DNA from 2 places in the Lysinibacillus canaveralius genome. Region 2 is predicted to be linked to the other one. Evidence: riboswitches for the same ligand, from Rfam matches in the RefSeq annotation. Region 2 holds a riboswitch; the other holds the start of a gene.
What was found. A riboswitch is a leader RNA that binds a small molecule or an ion and turns the genes downstream of it on or off. The one in region 2 is predicted to bind glycine.
Positions count from the first base shown of each region.

Region 1: it holds a riboswitch for glycine, as region 2 does, so the genes downstream of both, AA0Y26_RS06135 (amino acid permease) here and gcvT (glycine cleavage system aminomethyltransferase GcvT) in region 2, are expected to answer to the same signal.

Region 1 covers NZ_CP154840.1:1,244,646-1,250,377, forward strand. The annotation lists gene AA0Y26_RS06125 (amidase) at 48-866, shown strand; gene AA0Y26_RS06130 (biotin transporter BioY) at 961-1,509, opposite strand; glycine riboswitch at 1,818-1,894, shown strand; gene AA0Y26_RS06135 (amino acid permease) at 2,309-3,646, shown strand; gene AA0Y26_RS06140 (DUF6176 family protein) at 3,707-4,051, opposite strand; gene AA0Y26_RS06145 (MarR family winged helix-turn-helix transcriptional regulator) at 4,305-4,748, shown strand; gene AA0Y26_RS06150 (long-chain-fatty-acid--CoA ligase) at 5,439-5,732, shown strand, end outside.
Region 2 covers NZ_CP154840.1:2,755,428-2,761,159, reverse strand. The annotation lists gene comGD (competence type IV pilus minor pilin ComGD) at 1-132, shown strand, start outside; gene AA0Y26_RS14015 (hypothetical protein) at 125-451, shown strand; gene AA0Y26_RS14010 (competence type IV pilus minor pilin ComGF) at 457-852, shown strand; gene AA0Y26_RS14005 (shikimate kinase) at 1,053-1,565, shown strand; glycine riboswitch at 1,694-1,786, shown strand; gene gcvT (glycine cleavage system aminomethyltransferase GcvT) at 2,019-3,116, shown strand; gene gcvPA (aminomethyl-transferring glycine dehydrogenase subunit GcvPA) at 3,132-4,475, shown strand; gene gcvPB (aminomethyl-transferring glycine dehydrogenase subunit GcvPB) at 4,472-5,732, shown strand, end outside.

The DNA of each region.
Region 1 (5,732 bases), 1.5 Mb from region 2:
ATTTTATGAATAAAAAATGGTCTTTATTGATAATTGTAATGGTTTTGATGTTTGTGATAAAGGGATTTAGTTCAACGACAATGATTGACAACAGTGCGACATGGATTTGGAACCCTTATTCCCTAAATAGCAAGGGGGATGCGTATATCACCTTTATGCAGGAACAGGGTGTCAAAAAGGTATTTGTACAAGTGGATGTTGAAGTGCCGAATGAAACGTATCGTATATTCTTTGAAAAGGCACAGGCAGCAAACATTGCGGTCTATGCGTTGGATGGCGGAAGAAACTGGGGCGAAGACAGCCGGCCCGCCGCAATATTCATGCAGTGGATCGAACAGTTCCAGCAGGAGACACCACTACTTACGGGTATACATATTGATGTAGAACCTTATTTACTCGAGAAATGGAATACAGATCGCCAGCAGGTGTTAAAGAACTATTTCGATGTGTTAGGTGCGCTGGGGCAGTTTACAACGGAGCAAAATCTATCCTTTGAGGTGGATATGCCGTTTTGGTTTGATACGATTCAATATGATAATGCGTACGGCAAAGGTCTTGTAAGTGAATGGGTAATTGACCTTGCAGACCAGGTAACGCTTATGGCTTATCGCAATCAAGCAGAAGGTGGAAATGGAATGATCGAGCTGGTAGAAACAGAATTGGCGTATGCACAGGAAAAAGGGAAGAAAGCAGCCATAGGTGTCGAAACGCTTCAATCAGATGAAGGTACCAATATAAGTTTCTATGGGATGACGAAGCATGTATTGAAACGTGAGACAGATAAAGTAATAAAGGCTTATACTCAAAATCCTGCATTTGATGGTATTGCTGTGCATTATTTAGATTCTTGGATGAATATGAAATAAAGCGTAAAGTTCTGGAAGCTAGATGTCTCTCACCGTTCACTGGAACATAAAAAAGCGTAGACAAAGTTGGTATGCCCAGCCCTGTCTGCGCTTTTTAAGCAATTGGTTGCAGGAGTTTCGCCTGTAACAACCGGTTTCTGATAATAACACCTGCCCAAGCAGCGATTGCCGCTTTGATGATACCGACTACCAAAAATGGTGTGACACCTGATACAAGAGCGCCTGTCCATGTCAAATCTGCTACAATTTTCAGCCATAAAGCTCCGAAGAATAATGTAACAATCATGCCAATCAGATTAGCAGTAAAGGCATGTGTGAATGTAGGACGTGTTTTTTCAAGGTAATAGCCGATCACAAGCGCACAAGGGATAAACCCGACGATATAGCCGCCTGTCGGTCCTGCAATGATGGATAATCCACCTGAAAATCCTTGGAATACAGGAAGACCGATTGCACCGAGCATAATATAAAGCAAGACAGAGTATGTCCCATATTTTAATCCTAAAATCGTGACGACCAAACCTATAGCAAGGGTTTGCCCTGTAATCGGCACAAGTGGAAGAGGGATGCTGACCTGTGCCAGAACAGCGATAATTGCTGCGCATAAAGCTGTTAAAACCATCGGGAAAACAGAAATTTTCATATGCCACCTCGTTACGTTAACTTGGATTATACATTAGTTAACGTAATCGTAAAATAATCAGTAAAATTTGTCAATATGCAGTCTTTCTTTAATTATGATGCTTTTTATTTTTACAGTTTCCTTCTCTATTGCTAGCGCTGTTTTGTAAGTTATGAAAAAAAATTCTAGTATCCGAATTTTCGGTAAAAATCGCCTGTTGCGAAACAGACATAGCGGTGTTAGTATAACTGTTATCTTGAAATAATACATATACTTGCTGGAAGGCAGGTTTACACAACGCGTTGAATGCTGTGGATGACACTACAGCAGGAGCATTTTCTGGAGAGAGCGCATCAAGCGTCGCCGAAGGGTTCACTATCTCAGGCAAAAGGACAGAAGGGTAATAAAGCAAGCTATTTTTTAGCTGATTGACTTACATGTTAGCGAATATTGACGAATTTATGTCATTATCATTTTTTACTTTAACATGAAAAAGTTTTTTGTTATTCTTACGTTTAATGAGACTAGTGCTATTTGCCACTAGTCTCTTTTGTTTTAGAAGAAATAAAGGGCAGAGGACGGAAATTTGTTATTTATGATACGAAAATGACATTTTATCTGATTAAGTATATAAAATTACCTGTGGATATCTTTCTTTTAAAATCCGTAAGTGAACTCGCGAAATGTGTTGTTTCAAGAGAAATTCTGTCAGGGCCGTTTGGGACAGTTAATAGGAGGGGCTTCCATCTCTTCATTATGTTCTTGACTCGGCTGCTGAGAAAATCTTGTCATTATAAAGTGACATCTTGGAGGCATCATCATGGAACTCAAGCGAGAATTGAAAAACCGCCACGTACAGCTGATTGCTATCGGCGGTACGATTGGCACAGGATTATTTTTAGGTTCGGGAAAGGCGATTGCCTTAGCTGGACCAAGTATCATTTTAGCCTATTTAATTGTCGGGACTGCACTGTTCTTTGTTATGCGCGCGCTCGGTGAATTATTGTTATCGAATACAGGCTATACGTCCTTTACCGACTTTGCGACGGAATATATTGGCCCTTGGGCAGGATATGTAACAGGCTGGACGTACTGGTTCTGCTGGATTATGACGGCGATGGCCGATATTATTGCGGTCGGCATCTATGCGCAATACTGGTTTGATGTACCACAGTGGGTACCGGCACTCGTATGTCTGCTAATTTTGCTGGCACTGAACTTGCTGACGGTGAAGTTATTCGGGGAGCTGGAATTTTGGTTCTCTATCATTAAGGTAGTGACAATTGTTGCGCTGATTGTCGTTGGAGCATTTATGATTCTGACAGGTGTCCAGACAGGAGCAGGGCAGGCAAGTGTCTCCAACCTATGGACGCACGGCGGCTTGTTCCCTAATGGGGCAGTCGGCTTCTTACTGGCATTCCAAATGGTTGTATTTGCCTTTGTGGGTGTTGAGCTTGTCGGGGTAACGGCGGCTGAGACTGCAGATCCGCAGAAGAATATTCCTTCTGCTATCAATAAAATTCCAGTTCGTATTTTATTGTTTTACGTAGGCGCGCTAATCGTCATTCTAGCGATCAATCCGTGGAATACAATGGACGCGTCAAGCAGTCCTTTTGTACAAGTATTTGCACTAGCGGGTATTCCGATAGCTGCTGGTATTATTAATTTTGTCGTGTTGACATCTGCTGCATCTGCAGGTAATTCGGGTATGTTCTCAACAAGCCGCATGCTATACAATCTTGGCGGTAACCGGCAGGCAAGCGCAAAGTTTGCCAAGCTGAATAAGCGCAGTGTCCCTCAAAATGCATTAATTGTATCAACAATTGTTGTATCGGCAGGTGCACTGTTAAGTAAATTGATGCCGGAAGATGCATTTAGTCTTGTAACAACGGTTAGTGCTATCTGCTTTATTTGGGTATGGAGCATTATTTTGATTTCACATATTATTTATAAGCGTAAAAATCGTGCTCTGCATGAGGCTTCTAAATTTAAGGCGCCCTTTACGCCATTTATCAATTACGTCTTACTAGCGTTTTTTGTATTTTTACTTGGCGTTATGCTGTATGCAGAAGCAACACGTACGGCGCTGCTCTTGACGCCGGTGTGGTTTATTCTACTGCTCATCTTATATCGAATCCGTATAAAGGCACGGATGTAGGGTGAAATTTTATAGGCGGACAGCTCATAGAACATGGGCTGTCCGCTATTTTTTTGTCTGTTAGACCATAGAAGATCTTACTTGCTCAGGAATCATGACGACTTCCGTTTTTAAATCAATAGGTCTAAACGTTTTATCGATGCACTCCTCCCAATAGGCAAGGTGCTGCTTGTCGATCCAATGAGTAGATTGCTCTACTTCGATTCCGCCTGTTCCGTGAACCGAATACCAATATAGATATTCTTCTCCATTCAATACTTCTCGAAAGATAGTTTCGACATACATCTTCTCGCCCTCTAGAGTGACTAGGACATCTTTCATATTGTCATTCAAAAATTGGAGCCATTCATCGACTTTCCCAGACTTACCGGGCTTCACTCTGTATCTCGTACATTCTATATTCATTTCATCCACATCCTTTTTTGATAATGAATTTCTTATATAAGAAAATTTATATAAACAATAAATAACATTTACTTATATAAATGTAAACAATTTTAAGTGTAGTTTACTATGAGTGATTTTTGCACAATTCGAACCTGCAGGGCTGAACTCAGTTTCCCTTCTGCTGTGAGAGAAGTGGACGAGTTAACAAATTCATGATATAATTATCTCGAATTGAAGATAATTGAGATTGAAATAAATAAGAGGTGAGCATATGGAACAGCGAAATCAGGCTTTACATGCCATTACTGTGCTGCTTCGTGCGTCCCGATCCTTGGAAGATTTATTGAAGAAGGATGTAGCAGGATACGGACTGAATGCAACAGAGTTTGCCGTTCTGGAGCTTTTATATCATAAAGGCGAGCAGCCAATCCAAGTGATCGGCAAAAAGATTTTAGTAGCTAGCAGCAGTATTACGTACGTGATTGATAAATTGGAGCAAAAGGGTTTTGTCAAGCGTCGCGGCTGTCCGACAGACCGTCGTGTTATCTATGCGGTAATTACGGAAGAGGGAGAGGCATTGATGGAAAAAGTCTTCCCCGAGCATGAAAGAAAGATGGAAGAGCTTTTTTCCGCTATTCCAGCAGAAGACCTGAAGCAAACAATTGAGCATTTAAAGGTAATCGGTGTAGAGGCGTCGAAGCGTCAGGGCGAGTAGAAAACGACTTGCTCCATAAAGTAAATGACTATGCAGGAAAATGCTTCATTACCTTTATACCTGCTGTTCTGCCGTTAGTTATATATAGAAGTATTAAAAGGTGTCAGCTAATGCTGATGCTTTTTTTGTTTGGAAAGAAATATTTTATGAGGATAGCAAAATTATGGGCACGGCGCTTAGCAGGAGCTTCTTCCTATCTTACTCACTTGTAAAGAACTGTACGTACCATTCCTGTCTGAACTGCTAGAAAATATTTTATGCTGCTGAATATTTTGATAGGGAAAGTGTAAGTAAGCGTTGAAATAAATGAAAGCGTTTTAAAAAACACCCTTGAAACATGGCTGGATTTTAAGTATTCTGAAAATACCAACCGGTTAGTATTGAAGAAAGAAAATAAGCATTCCAGCTATCATCTACTGTTTTTTTGGTACGTTAAAGCTGTCACTATACGAAAAAAGAAGAAGTCTATCTTCTTCATCTTCGGAATGCTTCTGGACAACCTATCATATTGTATATGTGCAAGCGTGTTCTGGTTAGGCAAAGTAATTGCGCTATCAGGAGCCAAGGAAGGAGAAATGCAAAAGAGTGTCTTCCAAAGGAAAAGGCCGTTAGTTGTTCAGTATTTGGTGTATGACGAAAAGCAGTAGAAGAAAGTGTGTATGCATTTCCTACTAACAGGGGGGAGAAACTATGAAAGTCAAAAAAGTTTGGTATAAGCAATACCCTAGCTCCATTTCACCGGATATGGAATTTCCCATTAAAACAATGCCGGAAATTTTAAAGGAAACGGTGGAAAAAATCCCGGATCATATCGCCATCAAGTTCTACTCAAAAGAAATCCGTTATAAGGAGCTGTGGTCTTTCAGCTCTATGTTTGCTGCTTCGCTTCAACAGACTGGCATTGAAAAGGGGGACAGGGTCGCCATTATGCTGCCAAACTGTCCGCAATATATCATTTCCTACTACGGCATTTTAAAGGCGGGT
Region 2 (5,732 bases):
AATAAGACGTATATCACGTTTACACCACTAGGAAATGTCAGAGAGCTGGGGAAGGTTGAATTCCAGACACCGGAAAGGAAAATTGTATATTCGATTAATATGTCGAAGGGAAGGTTGCGGCTGATTGAGTGAACAAGGAATCACATTGTTGGAAACCGTTTTGAGTATTGTGATTTTATCGCTATTAACCATTACATTACTGCCGGCTGCCAACAATCTTCAAGAAAAACTCTATAATGAGAAACTGGCTTATTATGCTAGTGAAGCTGCATTTAATGGAATTAAGGAGTCAGCATATAGTGGATCTGCAGAGGGGAAGATTACAATTGAACATGTTAATTATAATTGGCAATACGGTAATGGAGAAATATGTGTCTTTTACAACGATTTAAAGGGACCGCAGAAAATGTGCGTCGATATAGAAGGCAAGAGGATGGATTCACATTTGTAGAGGCCTTGTTACAACTTGTACTATTAGTAGTGTTTGGCCAACTTCTCTTTTTTATATTCATAGAATATCAGGAAATGAATGATATAAAGAAAAAGAGACTGGAGACTGATTGGGAGATATGTGTAAATGATATCAATCAATCCTTACCGTATGGGAAGAGCGAGATTACCGTTTCGCAGGATGGATTAAGTATTACTGTCAGAACTCCTGATAAAGTATATAACATTCAGTTTCTTAATAAGGTTTTATGGAAACGAGAAAACAATGGGAATGAGACATTACTGACAGGTGTAAAAAGTGCAAACTTTGAAATGAACGATAATAGACTGCTGTTGAAAGTCAAATTAGAGGACGGAAAGGAAAGGGAGAGGATCTTTATTGTGGAACAGCATTCGGAATGAGAAAGGCGCTCTCTTTCCGTTATCTATTGTTTTACTGTTTTTAGTAACAGGTGCCTGTTTAACCTATGCTTTTACTTTCCAGGTGGAAATAAAAATTTATAATTCATTGGAATTGTCGAATGTTCGTGCTACGATTGATATACTACAGATATTAATCAGTGAGAACTAATTTTTTTAAGCGACAAAGAAGGTGATAGGCCATGCGGAAAATTTATTTAGTAGGATTTATGGGATGCGGAAAAAGCGCAATCGGACGAAGACTGAGCTACTTTTTGAAGATGCCATACTATGATATGGATCATGAAATTGTAAGACAGCAGGGAATGACAATCCCGGAGATTTTTGAAAAGTATGGAGAAGAGCGTTTCAGAGAGATTGAAACCGAATTTCTGGAGAACTTCCGTAATGAGGGGTGTATTATTGCAACAGGCGGCGGTGTAGCAATGAAAGAGGAAAACCGTCGGATTATGCGGAGGACTGGACTCGTATTTTTTCTCGATGCTGTATTTGAGGATATTTATGTCCGGATTCGAAACGATAAAAACCGCCCCATAGTGCAGCGTTTAACGAAAGAAGAGCTGCACGAGCTATATCAAACCAGAAGAAAATTATACAGAGAAGCCGGCCACATCCAAGTCTTAACAGAAGACAGGCCTATCAGACAAATTGTAGAGTATATAGCCTTCCAGGTGAACAGATTAAAAGGCGAATAATTTTTTTAAAATGAACGGAATTGTTCGTTTTATTCCTATTTTTAAAAAATGTTTGCCTTTACATCCCGTTCAATGTTAGGATATGGCTAAGAACATCTGGATAGACTGGTATGTTGAATAAGAAGCGGTTGAGTGTACGGGGAGAGAACGTAAAGTTGCGTCGCCGAAGGAGCAAGTAGAGAAACTATGAATCTCTCAGGCAAAAAGACCCGTACAGGACGCATCTCTGGAGAGTGCCGTTATCGGCCACCAAAGGGGAAAGCCTATATATGTGGCTTGGAGTCAATAGTAGGTGTAACTTTCAGGTGAAAGGACAGGGAATTCCACTCAAGGGATTCGTCTGTCTTTTTTTAATGGGGAAAATCGTCTTTATTGCCTCTCCAGCAAGAGAGATAGCATGACCTGAAAGCCTTAATAAATTTTTGCAACAATCTAAATTTGAGGAGGATTTTTATGAGCGAATTAAAACGCACACCATTATTTGAGTCATATAGCAAATATGGTGGAAAAACGATTGATTTTGGGGGCTGGGAATTGCCAGTGCAATTTTCTTCCATAAAAGAAGAACATGATGCAGTGCGTAACCGTGCAGGGCTTTTTGATGTTTCGCATATGGGAGAGATTTTTGTGGAAGGTCCGGATGCATTAAGCTATTTGCAAAACCTATTATCAAACGACATTTCAAAAATCCAAGTTGGCAGTGCGCAATATAACGCGATGTGTTATGAAACAGGTGGAGTTGTTGACGATCTACTAGCTTATCGTCTAGGTGAAAACCAATATCTTTTATGTGTGAATGCCGCTAACATCGAAAAGGACTATGAATGGATGCTTTCTCAAAAAAGCGGAGATGTTGTCGTTACGAATAGATCAGATGAATATGCTCAAATCGCACTGCAAGGCCCTTTAGCAGAAGAGATTTTACAAACTTTAACGTCAGAAAACTTAAACGATATCAAATACTTTAAATTCAAAGATAATGTAGTAGTTGCCGGACATCAAGTACTAGTTTCCCGCAGCGGTTATACGGGTGAAGATGGATTTGAAATCTATGGGCAACCCGCAGCTGTTATCGAACTTTGGGATGAAATTTTAGAAGCCGGTAAAGACAAAGGAGTAGTTCCTGCCGGGCTTGGCGCTCGTGATACTCTTCGCTTTGAAGCCTGCCTGCCGCTGTATGGACAGGAATTATCAAAAGATATCACCCCATTAGAAGCAGGTATTGGATTTGCCGTAAAATTAACTACTGATTTTATTGGTCGTGATGCGCTGGCTGCTCAAAAAGAAGAAGGCTTAAAGCGCAAACTCGTAGGAGTAGAAATGACTGGTAAAGGAATTCCGCGCCACGGCTATAAAGTTTTCAAGGAAGGCGAAGAGATTGGTGAAGTGACTACTGGTACGCAATCACCGATGACAAAACGTAATATCGGCTTAGCATTAGTCGATGCTTCCAAAGTTGAGATTGGAACGGAAGTGGAAATTGAAATCCGTGGAAAGCTCATTTCTGCAATTGTTGTTGAAACACCATTTTATAAGCGTGTAAAAAACTAGAAAAGAGGGGCAAATATGAAACATCGTTATTTACCAATGACGGAACAAGATCAAAAAGAAATGCTGGAGACGATTGGCGTTTCTTCTATTGATGAACTATTTTCTGATATTCCTGAGAAAGTTCGTTTCCAAGGGCTGTACAATATTAAAGAGGCAAAATCTGAAGCGGCTTTGGCAAAAGAGCTTACAGCACTTGCTGCAAAAAATGCTGATACGATAAATAATGTATCCTTCCTCGGAGCCGGGGTTTACAACCATTATAAGCCGGTAATCGTTGACCATGTTATCTCTCGTTCAGAGTTTTACACAGCTTATACACCGTATCAACCTGAAATATCACAAGGTGAACTACAGGCCATTTTCGAGTTCCAAACGATGATTGCCGAACTGACAGGAATGGATCTAGCCAATTCGTCGATGTATGATGGCGGGACTGCGCTTGCAGAAGCAGGCATGCTTGCTGCTGGCCATACAAAGCGCAAAAAGCTGCTTGTATCGGGAACGGTACATCCGGAGTATAAGGACGTCGTCACGACATACGCATACGGCCAGTCAATTGAAGTTGTAACGGTACCGACAAAAGACGGTGTAACAGATATGGAAGCGTTAAAAGGTTTGATAGATGATCAAACAGCCGCGGTAATCGTTCAGTATCCAAATTTCTACGGTCAAATTGAAGATTTAAAAATGATTGGTGAAATTACACACGACCAAAAAGGATTGTTTATTGTATCAGCTAACCCATTAGCACTTGGCGTGTTAACACCCCCTGGTAAATTAGGTGCAGATATTGTTGCAGGTGATGCACAGCCGTTTGGTATTGCCGAAAACTTCGGTGGTCCACACTGTGGCTTCTTTGCCGTAACGACAAAATTGATGCGTAAAGTGCCTGGACGTCTTGTGGGTGAAACAGTCGATCAGGAAGGGCGCCGTGGATATGTATTGACGTTGCAGGCTCGTGAACAACATATTCGCCGCGACAAGGCAACTTCTAATATCTGCTCTAACCAAGCTTTGCTTGCACTTGCGGCTTCAGTGGCTATGACTGCACTAGGTAAAGAGGGCATGCGGGAAATGGCGAAACAGAATATTATGAAAACTCGCTATGCAAAAAATGCGTTCGAAGCTGCTGGATTCCCAGTCGCATTCCAAGGCGCTCATTTTAACGAAATTGTTGTAAAAACAAATAAATCAGTAACTGAAATCAACAAAGGCTTGCTGGAAAAAGGCATTATCGGTGGATTCGATTTAGGACGTGTGGATCCAGAAATGGCTAACCACGCATTAATTGCTGTAACTGAGCTGCGCACGAAAGAAGAAATCGATGCGTTAGTAGCAGAAATGGGGGCATTACAATGAGTCACGAAAACCAACCATTAATTTTTGAATTAACAAAAGAAGGACGCGTCGGTTATAATCTTGAGCCATTAGATGTACCGGAAGTCGATTTGGAAGAGCTTTTGCCTGCCGGTTATATCCGTGAGGAGGCTGCAGAGCTGCCAGAGGTATCCGAGCTTGATATCATGCGCCATTACACAGCCCTATCAAGACGCAATCATGGGGTAGATTCTGGATTCTATCCGCTTGGGTCTTGTACGATGAAGTATAATCCGAAAATCAACGAAAACGTGGCACGCTATAATGGGTTTGCGAATATTCATCCTCTACAGGACGAGGAAACGGTTCAAGGAGCTATGGAGCTTTTATATGATCTGCAGCAATCGCTTGTAGAAATTACAGGAATGGATGAAGTAACACTTCAACCAGCGGCAGGTGCTCATGGGGAATGGACAGCGCTGATGATGATTCGTGCCTTCCACGAAGCGAATGGGGAAGGACATCGTAACAAAGTGATCGTACCTGACTCTGCCCACGGTACTAATCCTGCCTCTGCTACTGTAGCGGGCTTTGAAACAATTACTGTAAAGTCTAATGAAGACGGCCTTGTAGACTTAGAGGATCTTCGCCGAGTTGTCGGAGAGGATACAGCAGCATTGATGCTGACTAACCCAAATACATTAGGTCTATTTGAGGAAAACATTCTGGAAATGGCTGAAATCATCCATAGTGTCGGTGGTAAAGTTTATTATGATGGAGCCAACTTGAATGCTGTAATGTCGAAAGCCCGCCCAGGAGATATGGGCTTTGACTGTGTCCATTTGAATCTTCATAAAACGTTCACAGGTCCACATGGAGGGGGCGGTCCGGGTTCAGGACCTGTAGGCGTGAAAGCAGATTTAATCCCATATCTGCCTAAGCCTGTGCTTGTCAAAACTGAAGAAGGAAAATACCACTTCGACTATAACCGTCCACAATCCATTGGGCGTGTAAAACCTTATTACGGTAACTTTGGTATCAATGTACGTGCTTATACGTATATTCGTACAATGGGGCCGGATGGGTTAAAAGCGGTTACGGAATATGCAGTATTAAACGCAAACTATATGATGCGCCGCCTGGAAGAGTATTTCGACTTGCCATATAACCGTCATTGCAAGCATGAATTTGTACTGTCTGGCCGCCGTCAAAAGAAGCTTGGTGTGCGTACACTTGATATCGCGAAACGCCTGTTAGACTTTGGCTACCATCCACCAACTGTATACTTCCCATTAAATG